Regions from separate parts of the Erwinia sp. GW821-FHT03D09 genome, predicted to be linked through region 2. Evidence: predicted binding sites of a transcription regulator. Region 2 holds the regulator's gene; the other holds the start of a gene.

Evidence for each region. Region 2 encodes ArgR, which controls arginine synthesis, uptake and breakdown. Its sites were predicted from a motif close to ANTGAATAAAAATACANT; they were not measured.
Region 1: a site for ArgR is predicted at 7,820-7,837, ahead of argA (amino-acid N-acetyltransferase). Genes of this name have one in related genera too.

The regions. Positions count from the first base shown of each region.
Region 1 covers NZ_JBWKUK010000006.1:112,671-121,564, reverse strand. The annotation lists gene ptrA (pitrilysin) at 1-1,055, shown strand, start outside; gene recB (exodeoxyribonuclease V subunit beta) at 1,052-4,588, shown strand; gene recD (exodeoxyribonuclease V subunit alpha) at 4,585-6,414, shown strand; gene argA (amino-acid N-acetyltransferase) at 6,432-7,805, opposite strand; gene amiC (N-acetylmuramoyl-L-alanine amidase AmiC) at 8,019-8,894, shown strand, end outside.
Region 2 covers NZ_JBWKUK010000012.1:30,295-39,188, forward strand. The annotation lists gene aaeA (p-hydroxybenzoic acid efflux pump subunit AaeA) at 1-739, shown strand, start outside; gene aaeB (p-hydroxybenzoic acid efflux pump subunit AaeB) at 753-2,711, shown strand; gene AC07U6_RS13550 (NAD-dependent succinate-semialdehyde dehydrogenase) at 2,844-4,298, shown strand; gene AC07U6_RS13555 (barstar family protein) at 4,350-4,619, shown strand; gene yhcN (peroxide/acid stress response protein YhcN) at 4,701-4,964, opposite strand; gene yhcN (peroxide/acid stress response protein YhcN) at 5,062-5,331, opposite strand; gene yhcN (peroxide/acid stress response protein YhcN) at 5,446-5,709, opposite strand; gene argR (transcriptional regulator ArgR) at 6,173-6,643, opposite strand; gene mdh (malate dehydrogenase) at 7,093-8,028, shown strand; gene degS (outer membrane-stress sensor serine endopeptidase DegS) at 8,078-8,894, opposite strand, start outside.

The sequences.
Region 1 (8,894 bases), on a different contig from region 2:
AGCGCCTGCCGAAGTTGATGAAGCAGCTGCTGGAAGGGTATGCCAGCTTTACGCCGACCGAACAGCAGCTGGAGCAGGCCAAGTCCTGGTATCTGGAACGCCTGGACTCGGCGGAAAAAGGCAAAGCATTTGAACTGGCTATCCAGCCAGCGCAGCTGCTGTCGCGTCTGCCTTATACCCAGCGCAGTGAGCGCCGTAAGCTGCTGCCAGCTATTACCCTTAAGCAGCTACTGGACTACCGTAAAATGCTGCTGGAGCAGTCCACGCCCGAACTGCTGGTTGTCGGCAATATGACTCCTGATGCGGTAAACGACCTGGCTGAGCAGGTCAGACAGCAGCTGAATTGTGAAGGCCACAGCTGGTGGCACAGTGAATTTATTAAGGTCGATAAAAAGGCACTGGCCAACCTGCAAAAAGCGGGAAGCAGCACGGACTCTGCGCTGGCGGCGGTCTACGTGCCGGTTGGCTTTGATGAACATCAAAGCATGGCCAGCAGTTCGATGCTGAGCCAGATTATCCAGCCGTGGTTCTATAACCAGCTGCGAACCGAAGAGCAGCTTGGCTACGCGGTGTTTGCTTTCCAGATGCCGGTAGGGCGTCAGTGGGGCATCGGCTTTTTGTTGCAAAGTAACGTGAAGCAGCCCGCCTATCTACTGCAGCGCTTCGAGGCATTTTATCCTTCCGCTGAGAAGCGCCTGCGAGCGCTGAGCAAAGAGGATTTTGCCCAGTATCAGGCAGCGATGATCAACGAACTGAAGCAGCGTCCGCAGACTCTGGATGAAGAAGCCAGTCGCTACAGCAAAGATTTTAATCGCGAAAATTATCAGTTCGATACCCGTGAAAAAGTGATTGCGCAGATTCAGGCCCTGACGCCGGAAAGTATTGCTGATTTCTTCCATCAGGCGGTGATTGCACCAACCGGTCTGGCACTGCTATCGCAGGTTTCCGGCAGCCATCACGGTAAGGCGGACTATGCGGCTCCAGCAGGCTGGAAGACCTGGAAGAATATCTCTACTCTGCAACAGTCGTTCCCGGTGAGCCAGGATAAACCATGAGTCAGCAGGTTGCGGAAAGGCTGAATGCGTTAACCCTGCCGCTGCACGGCGAGCGATTGATTGAAGCGTCGGCGGGTACGGGGAAAACCTTTACCATCGGCCTTCTTTATCTGCGACTGCTGCTGGGATTAGGCGGAGAATCTGCATTCAGCCGTCCGCTGTCGGTGGAGGAGATTTTGGTGGTGACCTTTACCGAGGCTGCCACCGCCGAGCTTCGCGGGCGTATTCGTGAAGACATCCACGCGCTGCGTATCGACTGTGTGCGTGGTGAAAGCCGTAATCCGATGCTGCAAGCGTTGATTGAGCAAATTCCCGATCTGCGGCAGGCCGCATCAGTACTGCTGGCGGCCGAGCGGCAGATGGATGAAGCCGGTATCTTTACCATTCACGGCTTCTGTCAGCGGATGCTCAATCTGAACGCCTTTGAATCCGGCATGCTGTTCGAACAGCAGCTGATTGAAGATGAAACGCCGCTGCGTCGCCGTGCAGCGGCGGATTTCTGGCGACGCCACTGTTATCCGCTGCCGCTGCCGGTTGCGCGCGTTGTTCGCCAGCTGTGGAATGGGCCTGAGCAGCTGCTCAGGGACCTGTCGCCCTGGCTGGGGGGCGAGGCGCCCTCGCTGAAGTCAGCACCAAACCCGGAAGAAACGCTGGAACAGCGTCACGAGGCGATTATCGCCCAGATAACTGCGCTGAAGCAGGCATGGCTGGCTGCGGGAAATCTGTTTGAGTTGATTGATGCGTCAGGTATCGACAGGCGTAGCTACAACAGTAAGCACTTACCTAACTGGCTGAATAAAATCACCCAGTGGGCGCAAAGCGAAACGCTTGATTATGACGTGGCAAAAGATCTCGAACGTTTCGGCCAGCGTGTGCTGGTGGAGAAAACTAAAAAAGGTCTCGCTCCCGTTCATCCACTGTTTGAACAGATTGATGCTTTTTTGGCACAGCCCCGCACGCTGCGTGACCTGATTGTTGCTCACGCGCTGGACGAAATCCGTGCAGTCACCCGCCAGGAAAAACGCCTGCACGCGCAGTTAGGATTTGACGACTTGCTTGGCCGCTTCGATGCAGCGTTACAACAGCCCGGCGGTAATCTGCTGGCTGCAGCCGTGCGTCAGCGCTTCCCGGTAGCCCTGATCGACGAATTTCAGGATACCGACCCGCAGCAGTATCGAATTTTTCAGACGCTGTACGTGGGGCAGGCCGATAGCGCTCTGCTGCTGATTGGCGACCCGAAGCAGGCGATCTATGCTTTTCGTGGCGCGGATATCTTTACCTATATGAAGGCGCGGGCTGAAGTCAGCGCCCACTATACTCTTGAAACCAACTGGCGTTCTTCACCGTCGATGGTGGCCAGCGTTAATCAGCTGTTCCAGCGTCATCCTGCCCCGTTTGTGTTCCAGGATATCCCTTTTATTGAGGTCAGTCCGGCGGAACCCAACCATTCCCTGAGCTTCAGTGTGGATGGTGTGCAACAGCCCGCCCTGAAGTTCTGGCTGCAGCCTGGCGACGGTGTGGGAGTGACTGATTATCAGCACTATATGGCGCAGCAGTGTGCGACGGAAATCTGCCGCTGGCTGACTGCCGGGCAGCAGGGGCTGGCGCTGATTGGAAAAATACCGCACCTTAAACCGCTACAGGCTTCAGATATTACCATTCTGGTGCGCAGCCGCAGCGAAGCCGCCGTCATGCGTGAGGCGCTGAATCGGCTGACTATTCCCTCCGTCTATCTTTCCAACCGCGATAGCGTATTTACCACACCGGAAGCACGCGAAGTCCTGCTGCTGCTCCAGGCCGTGCTGGCACCGGAGCAGGAGCGTATTTTGCGCAGCGCGCTGGCCAGTAGCCTGTTTGGTCTTGATGCGCTGACGCTGGATGCCCTGAGTCGTGATGAGCGTGCATGGGATGAGCTGGTAGATGAGTTCGATCGTTACCGTCAGCGCTGGCTGAATCGGGGCGTGCTGCCGATGCTGCGTGATCTGATGATGCGGCGGCAAATCGCCGAGAATTTGCTGGCTTCCGACAGTGGTGAACGCCGTCTGACCGATCTACTGCATTTGGGTGAATTATTGCAGGAGGCGGCGACCGCGCTGGACAGCGAGCATGCCCTGGTACGCTGGCTGGCGCAGCAGGTGGTGCAGCCCGACGGCCAGGTGGCTAATCAGCAACTGCGGCTGGAGAGCGATCGCCATCTGGTGCAGATTGTGACTATTCACAAGTCGAAAGGCCTGCAGTATCCGCTGGTCTGGCTGCCGTTCGTCTGTAACTACCGTGCGGCGGAAAACGGCATCTATCACGACAGGCAGACTTTCGAGGCGCTGCTGGATTTACAGCAGGATGAAGAAAGCGCCCGCCTGGCGGAAGAAGAGCGGCTGGCCGAGGACTTACGGCTGCTGTACGTAGCGCTGACGCGTTCGATTTACCACTGTAGCGTTGGGATTGCCCCGTTGATTAAAGGAACGCGTAAGAAAGAAGGCAACAGCGATCTGCACCACAGCGCGCCGGGATATCTTATCCAGCGTGGCGAGGCGACCGATGCTGCAATGCTGCGTGCTCTGCTGGAAGAGATGGAAAGCGATCATACCGCACTGGCTGCCGTACCGCTGACGGAAGCTGAGCTGTGGCAGCCGGAGGTGGAAGGTCAGTTAATCCTGAGCAGCCAGCGGCTGACGCGTCCGCTGCGTGACGACTGGCGCGTGACCAGCTATTCAGGTTTACAGCAGCACGGCCACGCAGCGGCGCTGGATCTTTTGCCGCGGCTGGATGTAGATGCCGCCGGTGAGGCGCAGGATTCACTGCTGCCACAGCTGACGCCGCATACCTTCCCGCGCGGTGCCGCACCGGGTACGTTCCTGCATGGTCTGTTTGAATCCCTGGACTTCTCTGCACCACTTGATAAGCAGTGGCTGACAGAACGGATCAGCGCCGAGGGGCTGGATATGGCCTGGCTGCCAACGATGACGGAATGGATGCTGCGCATTTTGCAAACTCCGCTCAATGACAGCGGCGTTAGCCTGAATCAGCTGTCCACGGATACATGCCGAGTGGAGCTGCAATTTTATTTGCCGATTTCTCGCCTGCTCACCGCAGAGGATCTGGATCGGCTGGTGCGGCAGGACCCGCTCTCCGCCGGATGTCCACCCCTCGATTTTTATCAGGTTCGCGGCATGCTGAAAGGATTTATCGATCTGGTGTTCTGCTGGCAGGGAAAATATTACCTGCTCGACTACAAGTCGAACTGGCTGGGGGAGGAGAGCAGCGCTTATACCCAGGAGGCAATGGCGCAGGCGATGCAGTCTCATCGCTACGATTTACAGTATCAGCTCTACAGTCTGGCGCTGCATCGCTATCTTCGTCAGCGTCTGGCCGGTTACGACTATGAACAGCACTTTGGTGGCGTTATCTATCTTTTCCTGCGTGGCCTGGACGGTACGGAGGGAAGCAACGGTATCTTCAGTACCCGGCCACAGGTGGAGTTTGTCAACGCGCTCGACCGGTTATTTGCTGCCGAAGCGGAGAGTGAAGTATGACGCTAATCGAGCACCTGCAGCTGGCGTGTCGCCAGCGCCTGCTGCGTACACTGGACGTGCAGTTTGCCCTGATGGTGGCTGGTGAACAGCAGCCCGCACTGATGCTGGCAGCGGCCCTGGTCAGCCGCGATGCCGGGGAAGGGCACGTTTGTCTGCCGCTTGAACTGCTGCATCCTGACCAGATGTTCGACGGGCGTCATCCTGAACTGGCACAGGCTATCTGGCAGGCTGCCGGTTCACCCGCGAACTGGCATCAGCTCCTGTCGGAGAGTTCCGCTGTGAGCGATGGTTCGTGTGCCACACCGCTGGTGATGCAGCAGCAGCGGCTCTATCTGCACCGTATGTGGCAGAGTGAAGGGGAAGTGGTGGAGTTTATTCACCGTCAGCAGCAGCCTTTGCCCGTTGATGACGCTGCACTGAGTGAAACGCTGGATCGTTATTTCGGCCAGCAGCCGGAAGACTGGCAGAAAATTGCGGCGGCGGTCGCGATTACAAGGCGGGTTGCCGTGATCTCCGGTGGCCCGGGAACGGGTAAAACCACCACGGTTGCTAAACTGCTGGCCTGTCTGATTGAGCTTTATCCCGGTACTCCGCGAATTGAACTGGCGGCACCGACCGGCAAGGCAGCGGCACGCCTGACCGAGTCGCTGGGCAAAACGCTGCAGCAGCTGGCGCTGGATGATACCGTGTTCAAACGCTTCCCCGCGGAAGCGACAACGCTGCACCGCCTTCTGGGGGCGCTGCCCGGCAGCCAGCGCATGCGCTACCATGCCGGTAACCCGTTGCATCTTGATGTCCTGGTTATCGATGAGGCGTCGATGGTCGATCTGCCGATGCTGGCAAATCTGATTGCCGCACTCCCGCCGCAGGCGCGGGTTATCTTCCTTGGCGATCGCGATCAGCTGGCTTCTGTTGAGGCGGGAGCCGTGCTGGGTGATATCTGTCGGTGCGCCGAATTTGGCTATAGCCCGGCGCGTGCCGCTGAACTTACCCGGCTTACCGGCTGTGAGGTGACGGGGAATGAGGATGCAACCGCACCGCCTGTCCGTGATGCGATTTGCCTGCTGCGCAAGAGCTATCGGTTTACCGCGTCCTCAGGTATCGGTCAGCTGGCGATGGCGGTCAACGCCGGGGATGTTAAACGTGCAGGCGCGGTGTTTGGCGGTGAGTTCAGCGATATCTGTCGCTACGGTTTAAGCAGCAGCGAAGAGTATCAGCAGCTGCTTAACGACTGTGCGTCAGGCTACCGTGATTATCTCTCGCGGCTTGCCGCCGGGGATTCTCCTGCTGACGTGCTGCTGGCGTTTGGGCGCTTCCAGCTTCTGTGCGCGCTGCGCGAGGGTCCGTTCGGCGTTAGCGGCCTGAATGAGCGTATAGAAGCCACGCTGCGCCAGAGCGGGCTGATTCGTCGCGGTATGCTGGCAAACGGTAAATGGTATGTTGGCAGGCCGGTGATGATTGCTCGTAACGATCGCTTACTGGGGCTGTTTAACGGTGATATCGGCATCGCAATGCTGGATGATGAACAGGCGCTGAAGGTATTTTTCCCGTTGCCTGATGGCACGATTAAGGCGGTTCAGCCCAGCCGTTTGCCACCCCACGACACGGCGTATGCGATGACGGTGCATAAGTCTCAGGGGTCAGAGTTTGAGCACACGCTGATGGTACTGCCTAATCAGATCATGCCGGTATTGACCCGTGAGCTGGTTTATACCGGTATTACCCGCGCTAAGCGTCAGCTGACGCTGTACGCTGATACTCGCGTATTTAACAGCGCGGTGAACATGCGTACTCAGCGCCGAAGCGGTTTGGTGGAACGATTGTAAAAATAGCGCGGCGCCAGTTAGCTCTGGCGCACGTGTGCGCTGTTTTCTCGCAGATCCACCATCAGCACTTTGGAACGGCGCTGGTAGTTGTACATCTCTTTCTTGCTGCTCGGCAGCAGCTCTACATCCACCGGCTGGAACCCGCGTTCCTGGAACCAGTGAATACTGCGGGTGGTCAGCACGAACAGCTTCTTCAATCCCATCTGGCGAGCCTGTAGTGCAATACGCTCAAGCAGCGCTTCGCCGCGTGATGAACTGCGGTAATCCGGGTGAACGGCAACGCAGGCCATTTCACCAATCTGCTCTTCCGGGAACGGATAAAGCGCAGCGCAGCCAATAGTCAGGTTATCGCGCTCGATAATGGTGAATTTATCGATTTCCATTTCCAGCTGTTCACGCGACCGGCGCACCAGAATACCCTGCTGCTCCAGTGGACGGATCAGCTCAAGGATACCGCCAATATCGTTAATAGTGGCGCGACGGATCTGCTCGGCACTCTCCATTACGATCTGCGTACCAATACCGTCACGGGAGAACAGCTCCTGCAGCAGTGCACCGTCTTCCTGATAGCTAATCAGATGGCTGCGACGCACGCCGCTGCGGCATGCTTTCACCGCGCCGCGCAGAAAACGCACGGTGCCGGAATGATAGTCCCGATCGTTTTCCAGCTCTTCAATACGCTGCTGTGCTTCGTTCGGGAACAGTTCGGAGACAATATCGCCGCTGCTGTCGGTGACCCCCTGCTCTGAGCAGAAACCGATCATTTTTTCTGCTTTCAGCTTAATCGCCAGCTGGGTTGCCACCTCTTCCGAGGTCAGATTAAAGCTTTCGCCGGTGACGGAGACGGCAACCGGGCCCATCAACACGATGGCACCGCTGTCCAGCTGACGATGGATCGCCTCTTCATCAATGCGGCGAATGCGGCCGCTGTGGCAGTAATCCACCCCGTCATCCACGCCCAGCGGTTGGGCGATAATAAAGTTGCCGCTGACTACATTAATATGCGCGCCCTGAAGCGGGGTATTGTTCAGGCTCATCGACAGACGAGCGGTAATATCCAGCTGCAGCCGACCGGCGGCCTGTTTGACCAGCTCCAGCGATTGCGCGTCCGTTACACGGGTATGCTTGTGATAAACAGGCTCGAGATTTCGCTCGGAGAGGTTGGCATCGATCTGCGGCCTGGCCCCGTAAACCACCACCAGGCGGATGCCCAGGCTATGCAGCAGGCCAATATCGTTAACGATGCTTGAGAAGTTCTCATGCTCGATGGCTTCACCACCCAGCATAATGACAAACGTCTTACCACGGTGGGCATTGATATAGGGAACGGTATGGCGAAAACCCTGAACCAGCTCGGTACTACGTTCCTTCACGGCAAACCCTCTTTGCATTATTATTCGGTAAATGTGTATTTTTATTCTTTTATTGCTTCGGGCGCAAGTGGCATTTTTCCTTAGTTATCACCCAGCACTGATTTTTGCTCACGCTAATGTGCTGCATTTAATCGCTTTTTTGGGGTGACACTGGTTAAGGGATTCGCTAAAGTTTTTGCAAAAAACAAACGTTTGTCTTTTTATTAATCAATTTACAGCAACTGGAGTGGCATGACCGATTCAACATCCCTCAACCGACGACGGTTTTTACAGGGAGCGGGCGCCGTATTGCTGCTCAGCGTCAGCCGGGCAGGTATGGCTGCCGGCGGCCATGTTGTGGCGATCCGTATCTGGCCATCGTCAACCTATTCTCGTCTGACCATTGAGTCCAATATCCCGCTGAAGTATAAGCAGTTCGCGCTCAGTAATCCCGACCGTGTGGTGGTCGATATTGAAAATATCCAGCTCAATCGCACACTGAACGGTGTCGGCAATCTGGTGCGTCAGGACGACCCCTATATCAAAAATGCCCGCGTGGGCCAGTTTGATGCCAGTACCGTACGGCTGGTGCTGGAACTGAAGCAAAACGTTTCACCTAAAACCTTCACGCTGGCGCCGGTCGCCGGGATCAAAAACCGCCTGGTGCTGGATCTCTACCCGGTTAAACAGCCATACGGTGATGATCCGCTGCTGGCATTACTGGAAGATTACAATCAGGGCAAGCTGGAACGCAGCCAGCCCGCTGCGGCACCGCTGCCGGGTAAGGCAGGGAAAGATCGGCCCATCGTGATTATGATTGACCCCGGGCACGGTGGGGAAGATCCCGGTGCGGTCGGCAAGCATAAAACTCGCGAGAAGGATGTGGTACTGAAGATTGGCCGCCGTCTGAAAGCGCTGATCGATAAACACCCAAATATGCGTGCTTATATGACGCGTAATGAAGACGTGTTTATCCCGCTAAAGGTGAGGGTGGCGAAAGCACGTAAGCAGCGTGCGGATCTGTTTGTGTCGATTCACGCAGATGCCTTTACCAGCCGTGCCGCTCGCGGGTCATCGGTCTTTGCTCTGTCTACCAAAGGCGCGACCAGTACCGCAGCGCGTTATCTG
Region 2 (8,894 bases):
TAACCAGCTGGTTGAGAAAGGCCAGGTGTTGTTCGTTATTGACCAGCCACGTTATCAAAAAGCGCTGGAAGAGGCGGATGCCGATGTTGCCTACTACCAGGCAATTCTGGATGAAAAACGTCGCGAAGCGTCGCGCCGCAACCGGTTAGGCGTCTCCGCCATGTCGCGTGAGGCTATCGATCAGGCCAATAATGACTACCAAACCACGGAGCATCAGCTGGCGAAGTCAATCGCCACGCGCGATCTGGCGAAGCTGGATCTGGAACGCACCGTGGTGAAGGCACCGTCGGCCGGATGGATCACCAACCTGAATGTCTATGTCGGTGAGTTTATTACCCGGGGTTCCACGTCAGTGGCGTTGGTCAAGCGGGATTCGTTCTATGTGCTGGCCTTTATGGAAGAGACTAAGCTGGATGGTATCCGTCCTGGATATCGTGTTGAGATAACGCCGCTCGGCAGCAACCAGGTCATTCTTGGCTCCGTTGATAGCGTGGCCGCCGGGGTGACGAACAGCAGCAGTACCGTTGACAGCAAAGGCATGGCGACCGTCGATTCAAATCTGGAGTGGGTTCGTCTGGCACAACGTGTGCCGGTGCGTATTCGCCTGGACAAGCAGCCGGGTAACCTGTTCCCGTCAGGTACCACGGCGACCGTTGTGGTTACCGGTGCGCAGGATCGCCAGGAAAAAGACATCTCCCCGCTGATGAAACTGATGCATCGCCTGCGCGAGTTTGGCTAAGGTGGAGTAAATGATGCAGTGGTATCGTCTGCGATTTCCCATCAAGCTGACTTTTGCCATCATTCTGGCGCTGTTTGTCGGCTTTGAATTCAATCTTGAAACTCCGCGCTGGTCGGTGATGACCGCCGCTATTGTTGCCGGCGGCACGGCCTTTGCCGCCGGGGGCGATCCCTTCTCCGGTGCACTGCGCTACCGCGGAATGCTGCGTATTGTCGGGACCTTTCTCGGCTGTATAGCAGCATTGACCATCATGATCGCCACCATCCGCGCGCCGCTTCTGATGCTGCTGCTGTGCTGTCTGTGGGCCGGCGTGTGCGTGTGGCTGTCATCGTTAATCAAGCTTGAGAACTCCTACGCCTTAGGCCTGGCCGGTTATACCGCGCTGATTATCGTGGTGAGCGTTGATTCCAGTGGTTCGCTGTTGCTGGCCCCGCAGTTTGCCGTAGAGCGCTGTAGCGAAATCATTATTGGTATTGTTTGCGCTATTCTCGCCGATATGCTGTTTTCGCCGCGATCCATCAAGCAGGATATCGACCGTGAGGCCGATGCACTTCTGCTGGAACAGTATCGGTTGATGCAGCTTTGCGTCGCCCATGCCGACAAGGATGAAGTGGATAAAACCTGGGCTGGACTGGTTCGTCGTACCACGGCTCTGAAAGGAATGCGTTCGCTGTTGATGATGGAGTCGGGCGGATGGCCGAAGGTGGAGCGCCGAATGGCGGTGCTGAACACGCTTTCGCTGACGTTGATTACCCAGGCCTGCGAAACGTTCCTGATCCAGAACTCCCGCCCGGAATATGTGCCGCCACAGTTTCTACTGCTGTTTGAAAAGCCGGTTGAAAGTACGGCAGATATCCATAAGCGGATGAAAATCATGCGCCGGATTATCACCGTCAGCGGCAGCAAAAATACTCCGGCAACCATTCGCAGCTGGGTCGCTGCGGCCAGCCGCTATTTGCTGCTGCTGAAAGGAATTCACACCAACAGCAGCATCAGCCGTATCGAAGAAGAGGTGCTGAATGCCGAACCGGTGGTCAGAATGCGGTCGGCAGAAACTCGCCATGCGTTAATTAACGGTCTTCGTACTTTCGTTGCCACGGCCGTGGGCTCATTATTCTGGCTGTGGACCGGCTGGACCTCTGGCAGCGGGGCGATGATTATGCTGGCGGTCATTACCGCTCTTGCTATGCGTATGCCAAACCCGTTAATGATGGCCAAGGATTTTCTTTACGGGATGATTTTTGCCGTTCCGCTCGGAGCGCTCTACTACATGGTTATCATGCCCGCTACGCAGCAAAGTATGCTGTTGCTGTGTATTGCCCTTGGCGTGATGGCATTTGTGGCCGGTATCTTTATTCAGCGGCGTCAAATCGGTACGCTGGGCGCGCTGGTCGGCACAATTAACATTTTGACGTTGGATAACCCTATGACCTTCCACGTCAGTACTTTCCTTGACGGTGCGCTGGGGCAGGCTATTGGTTGTTTTGTGGCGCTGTTAGTGATTCTGCTTATTCGCGACAGCTCCAAGGCGCGTATAGGCCGCACGCTGCTGAATCGCTTTATGTATGCGGCGGTATCAGCGATGACGACCAATACGGCGAGGCGGCGGGAAAACCATCTACCCGCGCTGTATCAGCAGCTGTTTATGTTGCTGAATATCTTCCCTGGCGATATTGATAAATTCCGCCTGGCGTTGACGCTGATTATTGGCCATCAAAGGCTGCGCGATGCGGATATTCCGATTAATGACGATCTGTCGGCCTTCCATAAACAGCTGCGCCACACCGCTGACCGTGTTATTTCGGCGAGTACTGATGCGAAACGGCGTCACTATTTCACCCGTCTGCTGTCCGAATTTGATATTTACCAGCAAAAGCTGGCGCTGTATGAGGCACCGATCGGCGTGACCGAACCGGTTGCCCGGCTTGCTCAGATGCTGAAAAAATACCAAAACACCCTGATTCAGATTTGATCCTTCCGCCGGTAGCGCAGGCTACCGGCACCGACCCCGCATTTTCCTCCTGCCGATATCACTCCGTCACAAAACAGCATGGGTTTGCCATCTATACTTATTGAGATAATGGCAATCAAAACAGGAGGAATCATGACGATCTCATCATTTAAGGATAATGAACTGTTCCAGACCGGATACCTGGCGGCAGGAGAGTGGCTGCGAACGGAGTCCACGTTCCCGGTATTCAATCCTGCCACCGGCGAAACCATCGCTGAAGTTGCTAAAGCCGGTAAAGCAGAAACCGAACGGGCGATTGCAGCCGCGGCGGCCGCCTTCCCCACCTGGCGAGCGAAAACGGCAAGTCAGCGCTCGGAAATTCTTTATCGCTGGTATAAGCTGATACTGGAAAATAAAACCTGGCTGGCGCAGCTGATGACCGCCGAGCAGGGCAAACCACTCAAGGAAGCTGAAGGTGAGGTGCTGTATGCCGCCAGCTTTATTCAGTGGTTTGCCGAACAGGCCAAGCGCGCCAATGGTGAAATTATTCCACCTGCCCGGCCCGGAACGCGCATTCTGGCCACCCGTGAACCGATCGGCGTGGTGGCGGCCATTACCCCCTGGAATTTCCCGATGGCGATGCTGACCCGCAAGCTGGGTCCGGCGCTGGCCGCAGGCTGCACGGGGATTATCAAGCCGGCCAACAATACTCCGTTATCAGCATTCGCACTGTTAGCGCTGGCAAAAAAAGCCGGTGTACCGGACGGTGTACTTAATGCGGTAGCTGGCGATACCGCCGCCATCAGCGACGTGATTATGGCCAGTAAAGAGGTGAGAAAAATCTCCTTCACCGGTTCCACGCAGGTCGGCAAGCTGCTGATGCGCAACGCGGCGGAAACAATGAAAAAAGTGTCGATGGAGCTGGGGGGTAATGCCCCGTATATCGTTTTTGACGACGCGGATATTGATGCTGCGGTGAAGGGGGCGATTGCCAATAAGTTCCGCAACGCCGGCCAGGTTTGCGTCAGCGTCAACCGCTTCTATATCCAAAACAGTGTTTACGATCGCTTCGTGGAACGGCTGGCCGAGGAAGTGAAAAAGCTGAAGGTTGGCAACGGGGCTGAAGAAGGTGTCGTTGTCGGGCCATTGATTGAAGCTTCCGCATTGAAAAAGGTGGAAGAGCACGTTAACGATGCGGTGGCAAACGGGGGGCGCATCGTGGTCGGTGGTGCCCGGCACGCGCTGGGCGGAAACTTCTGGCAGCCTACGGTGATTGCCGATGCCAGTGAAAAGATGAAACTGGCAAAAGAAGAAACCTTTGGCCCGGTCGCCGCCTGTTTCCGCTTCAATGAAGAGGAAGAGGTGGTTCGTCGTGCCAACGATACCGAGTTTGGTCTGGCTGCATACTTTTACACGCAGGATCTGCAGCGGGTATTTCGCGTATCGGCGGCGCTGGAAAGCGGCATGGTAGGCATTAATGAATGTGCAGTATCGACCGAACTGGCTCCCTTTGGCGGTGTAAAAGAATCAGGCCTGGGGCGTGAAGGGTCGGTGCTTGGCCTGGAGGAGTTCCTTGAGGTAAAAGCCCTGCATATCGGCGGACTGTAATCCGACGGGCGACGAGCGTCGTCCGGCAGTTTTTTCAGCGGAGCAGCCTTAATGAGAAAAGAGATTTTTGACTTTAATGTGATTGTCGATCGGGCGCATTTTTATCGTCAGTTCAGCGAGCGCTTCGCTCTTGAGCCACACGGTATTACCGATCTCGACAGTTTATGGGATGTGCTGATCGCGGCGAAGGTGCCGTTGCCGCTGGAAATTGAGTTTATTCATCTGGGAAGTGGACAGAAGCGCCGCTATGGTGCGCTGATCCTGCTATTTGACGAAGCTGAAGAGGAGCTGGAGGGCCAGCTCCTCTTCAATGTCAGATAAGTTTTTATCAAAAAGGGCCCCGGCGAACGGGGCCAAAGGGTTCGTCATAGGCGGCTATCAATGGATAGCCTCGACGAGGAATTACTTGTAAATCTCAGCGGTCACGTGCCAGTTGTCCTGATTGCGGGCTTCTACCACGCGATAGGCGCTGGCACCCTGCATATCTGCTTTCTGTGACAGCTGCTGGCGAATATCCGAAGGTACTCCGGCCACACCGCTTAACGTAATTGTCCCCGCAGATTGCAAGTTCTCTGCCTGTTGGCTATTGACCAGTTCGGCGGCAGAAGCGCCGAAACCAATCATTGACAGAAGGCTCAATGCAGCGATGGTTGTTTTGATTTTCATAGATTATCTCCCATTTGTAATCAACAACCTACGGGCTACAGCATAATGACCAGGTCGTCGATATCACCACCGGATGCCACGCATCCGGCACGATCAATTATTTGTACAGTTCAGCCGTAGCGTGATAGTTGCCATCGTTATGCGCTTCAATCACGCGATAAGAGGTTGCACCCTGCTGGTCAGCTTTATCTGACAACTGCTGGCGGATATCGCTTGGCGCCGCATCAATGCCGCTGACGCTGATGGTACCGACAGACTGCAGATTCTGTTGAGCAACCTGAGCGTTAGTCACCAGCTGTGCAGCACTGGCACCGAATGAAAGAACAGAAGCAAGACCTAACGCAGCGATAGTAAATGTAGTTTTCATGATATTGACTCCAGATAATGTTTTTTCGGTAACCGAAAGGACTAAAAAGCATTTATTATTCTTGGGGTTACCGTACTGATCGTATTGATGCTGAATGATTTTTTTAAATCGGCTTTATTTATAGATCTCAGCGGTAGCATGCCAGTTACCGTTCTGATAGCTCTCGATAACGCGGTAGGCACTGGCACCTTTCTCCGTCGCTTTGCTATCCAGCGCCTGGCGGATATCCATTGGCGAACCGGTGATGCCGCTTACGCTGACCACACCAATTGACTGGAGATTCTGCGCCTGAGTGGCATTAACAGATTCGGCGGCAAATGTGCTGAATGACAGAGTAGAGAGTACGCTTAGAGCGGCAATAGTAGTTTTAACGTTCATGATTTTATTCCTCGTCAACTGTTTTTATCTTTTTAGTTACTGTGATTCTCATCACGGAAACAAGTATAGATCTGATAACGGGAAATATTAATAGCAGGCTAATAATATTTTTCTGGAAATTATTGCAACTGTGTGCGGTTTTAATAACTAGTAGTTATAAAAGATGCTTATATTTTGCTCTGGCTTTGTTAAATTCACGTAAAAACATCAACCTGGATGAATTTAACTATTTGTGCGGTTATTTGCGGTCGATCACACAGGTGAAATAAATAGCACTCTGCCAGGCAGGCTGTTTTCTCGCGAAAATCCAGTGATATCTACTGATGAAGGGGAGAAGAGGGAGAAGCTGGCTCGAAGAGTGAAGTAAGAGCTGCCTTACGACAGCTCAAGAATGGCCCATGTAACAGGTGTTAGCATGAGGTTAAGCGGTTGGGTACCACAGAACTGCTTATAACTCTTTCCTTTAAAGCTCCTGCTCAAACAGGACCAGGATCGCATCATGCAGCTGTTTAACGGTGAAGGTGCGGGCAGGGGTAATAAAGATGGTATCGTCCCCGGCAATAGTCCCAAGGATACCTTCGGCTTTCCCCAGCGAGTCGAGCAGGCGGGCAATCAACTGAGCGGCTCCCGGGCTGGTATGGATCACCACCAAAGCATCATTGAAGTCTACATCCAACACCAGGTTTTTCAGCGGGCTGGTGGTGGTAGGAACGCCTAGCTCGGCCGGCAGGCAGTAGACCATCTCCATTTTCGCGTTGCGTGTTCGTACCGCGCCAAACTTTGTCAGCATCCGCGAGACTTTTGACTGATTGATGTTCTCGAAGCCTTCTTCCTGCAGCGCATTGACGATTTCGCCCTGCGAGCTGAATTTTTCTTCTTTCAGTAAGGCTTTAAACGCCTTAATCAGTTCTTCTTGCTTTGATGGGTTACGCATAGGTTACCGATAAAAAGGAGGTTAATAGGGGAACCCCAAGCGGGATAGTACATTATTATGCAATTAAATGAATTTTTATGCAAACTAAAATTATGGTGCGAGGTGATAGCCTGGCAGGGGGCTGAAGTTTAACAAACTTGGTACTGAAAAGAAATCTAACCCTCCGGTACTACTTTGTACAATAAGTGAACAATTTGTTATAAAATTGATGTTGTTCGGATAAGTGCTATAGGTGTAAGGTACGCCGGATCACGATGTCTGCATGTTGCAACGACTGGCGACCAGCGATAACAGGATGTAATGCGGGCATATCTTCAGCATTTGCTGCTTTTTAGTGCTTAAGCACGCAAAACAGTAAACCCGCTATCGTCATTATCCCGCAGGTCGTCTAAGGTCGTAAGCAGACGGATTTCCCGGCATAACATGCTCAAAATAATAAGGAGTTTAGGATGAAAGTTGCAGTTCTCGGTGCAGCGGGTGGTATCGGTCAGGCTCTGGCCCTCCTTCTGAAAACCCAGCTTCCGGCTGGTTCAGAACTCTCTCTCTATGATATCGCCCCCGTAACCCCGGGCGTTGCGGTAGACCTTAGCCATATCCCTACAGCAATCAAAATTGAAGGCTTCAGCGGTGAAGATGCGACCCCGGCTTTGCAGGGCGCTGATGTGGTTCTGATTTCCGCTGGCGTAGCGCGTAAACCGGGTATGGATCGTTCCGACCTGTTTAACGTCAATGCCGGCATTGTACGCAACCTGATTGAACAGGTTGCGGCTACCGCGCCGAAAGCGTTGATTGGCATCATTACTAACCCGGTTAATACCACGGTGGCCATTGCAGCAGAAGTGCTGAAAAAGGCCGGTGTGTATGACAAAAACAAACTGTTCGGCGTGACCACGCTGGATATTATCCGTGCCAACACCTTTGTGGCTGAGCTGAAGGGCAAGCAGCCGCAGGAGCTCAACGTTCCGGTCGTGGGCGGTCACTCTGGCGTTACCATCCTGCCTCTGCTGTCGCAGATTGAAGGCGTCAGCTTTACCGAGCAGGAAGCGGCGGATCTGACCAAACGCATTCAGAATGCCGGTACTGAGGTTGTTGAAGCGAAGGCGGGTGGCGGGTCAGCTACGCTCTCAATGGGTCAGGCTGCGGCACGCTTCGGGCTTTCTCTGGTTCGCGCGTTGAAAGGGGAAAGCGATGTTGTCGAATGCGCCTATGTTGAAGGCAGCGGCGAATACGCCCGTTTCTTCTCACAGCCGCTGCTGTTGGGGAAAAACGGTATCGTTGAACGTCGTCCGATTGGCAAACTGAGCGCGTTTGAACAGCAGTCGCTTGATCACATGCTGGACACGCTGAAAAAAGATATCGCTCTTGGCGAAGATTTTATTAAGTAAGTCCGCATTTTGCCCCGTCGTCCGACGGGGCAATGCAGCCAGTTTTCCGCTACTGGCTTTTGTTCTCTTCCGGGTATGCCTGCACCGTGACCGGTAGCGTCATCTTCTTATTGTTACGCAGGATCTCAACTTCAATCACCGTTCCAGGACGGATCTCCGCGACCTGGTCCATGGTTTCCATGGCGGAAACGGCGGGAACATTATTCACCCGCGTAATAACATCGTGGATCTGTAAGCCGGCTATCTGCGCCGGGCCGGTAGGGTTCATACCGGTTATGACAATGCCCTGTGGATGCTCCAGCGTGGTATTCTGGCCGGTAAAGCGTGGGATTTCTTCCCCGGTGATACCGATATACCCACGGATCACTCGCCCGTCACGGATCAGCTTGTCCATAACCTTGGTCGCCAGCCGTGTCGGAATAGCAAAGCCCAGCCCTTCCGGCGTTTCGCCATCGCTGCTCTTATCGAATGAAAGCGTGTTGATCCCCATCAGTTCACCCAGCGAGTTAATTAGCGCGCCGCCGGAGTTACCGCGGTTAATCGAGGCGTCCGTTTGCAGGAAGTCCTGATGGCGCGATAGGCTCAGCCCCACGCGGCCGGTTGCACTAATAATGCCCTGAGTGACCGTCTGGCCAATGTTATACGGGTTGCCAATCGCCATCACCAGATCGCCGATATGTGCGACGCGTTTTGGATTGATGGGAATAACCGGCAGATTAGATGCGGTAATTTTCAGTACGGCAAGGTCGGTCAGCGAATCTGAACCCACCAGCATTGCCTCAAAGTAACGGCCATCCTGCAGGCGCACGATAATCTGATTCGCATCGTTGATGACGTGCTTGTTTGTCATAATATAGCCGCGAGGG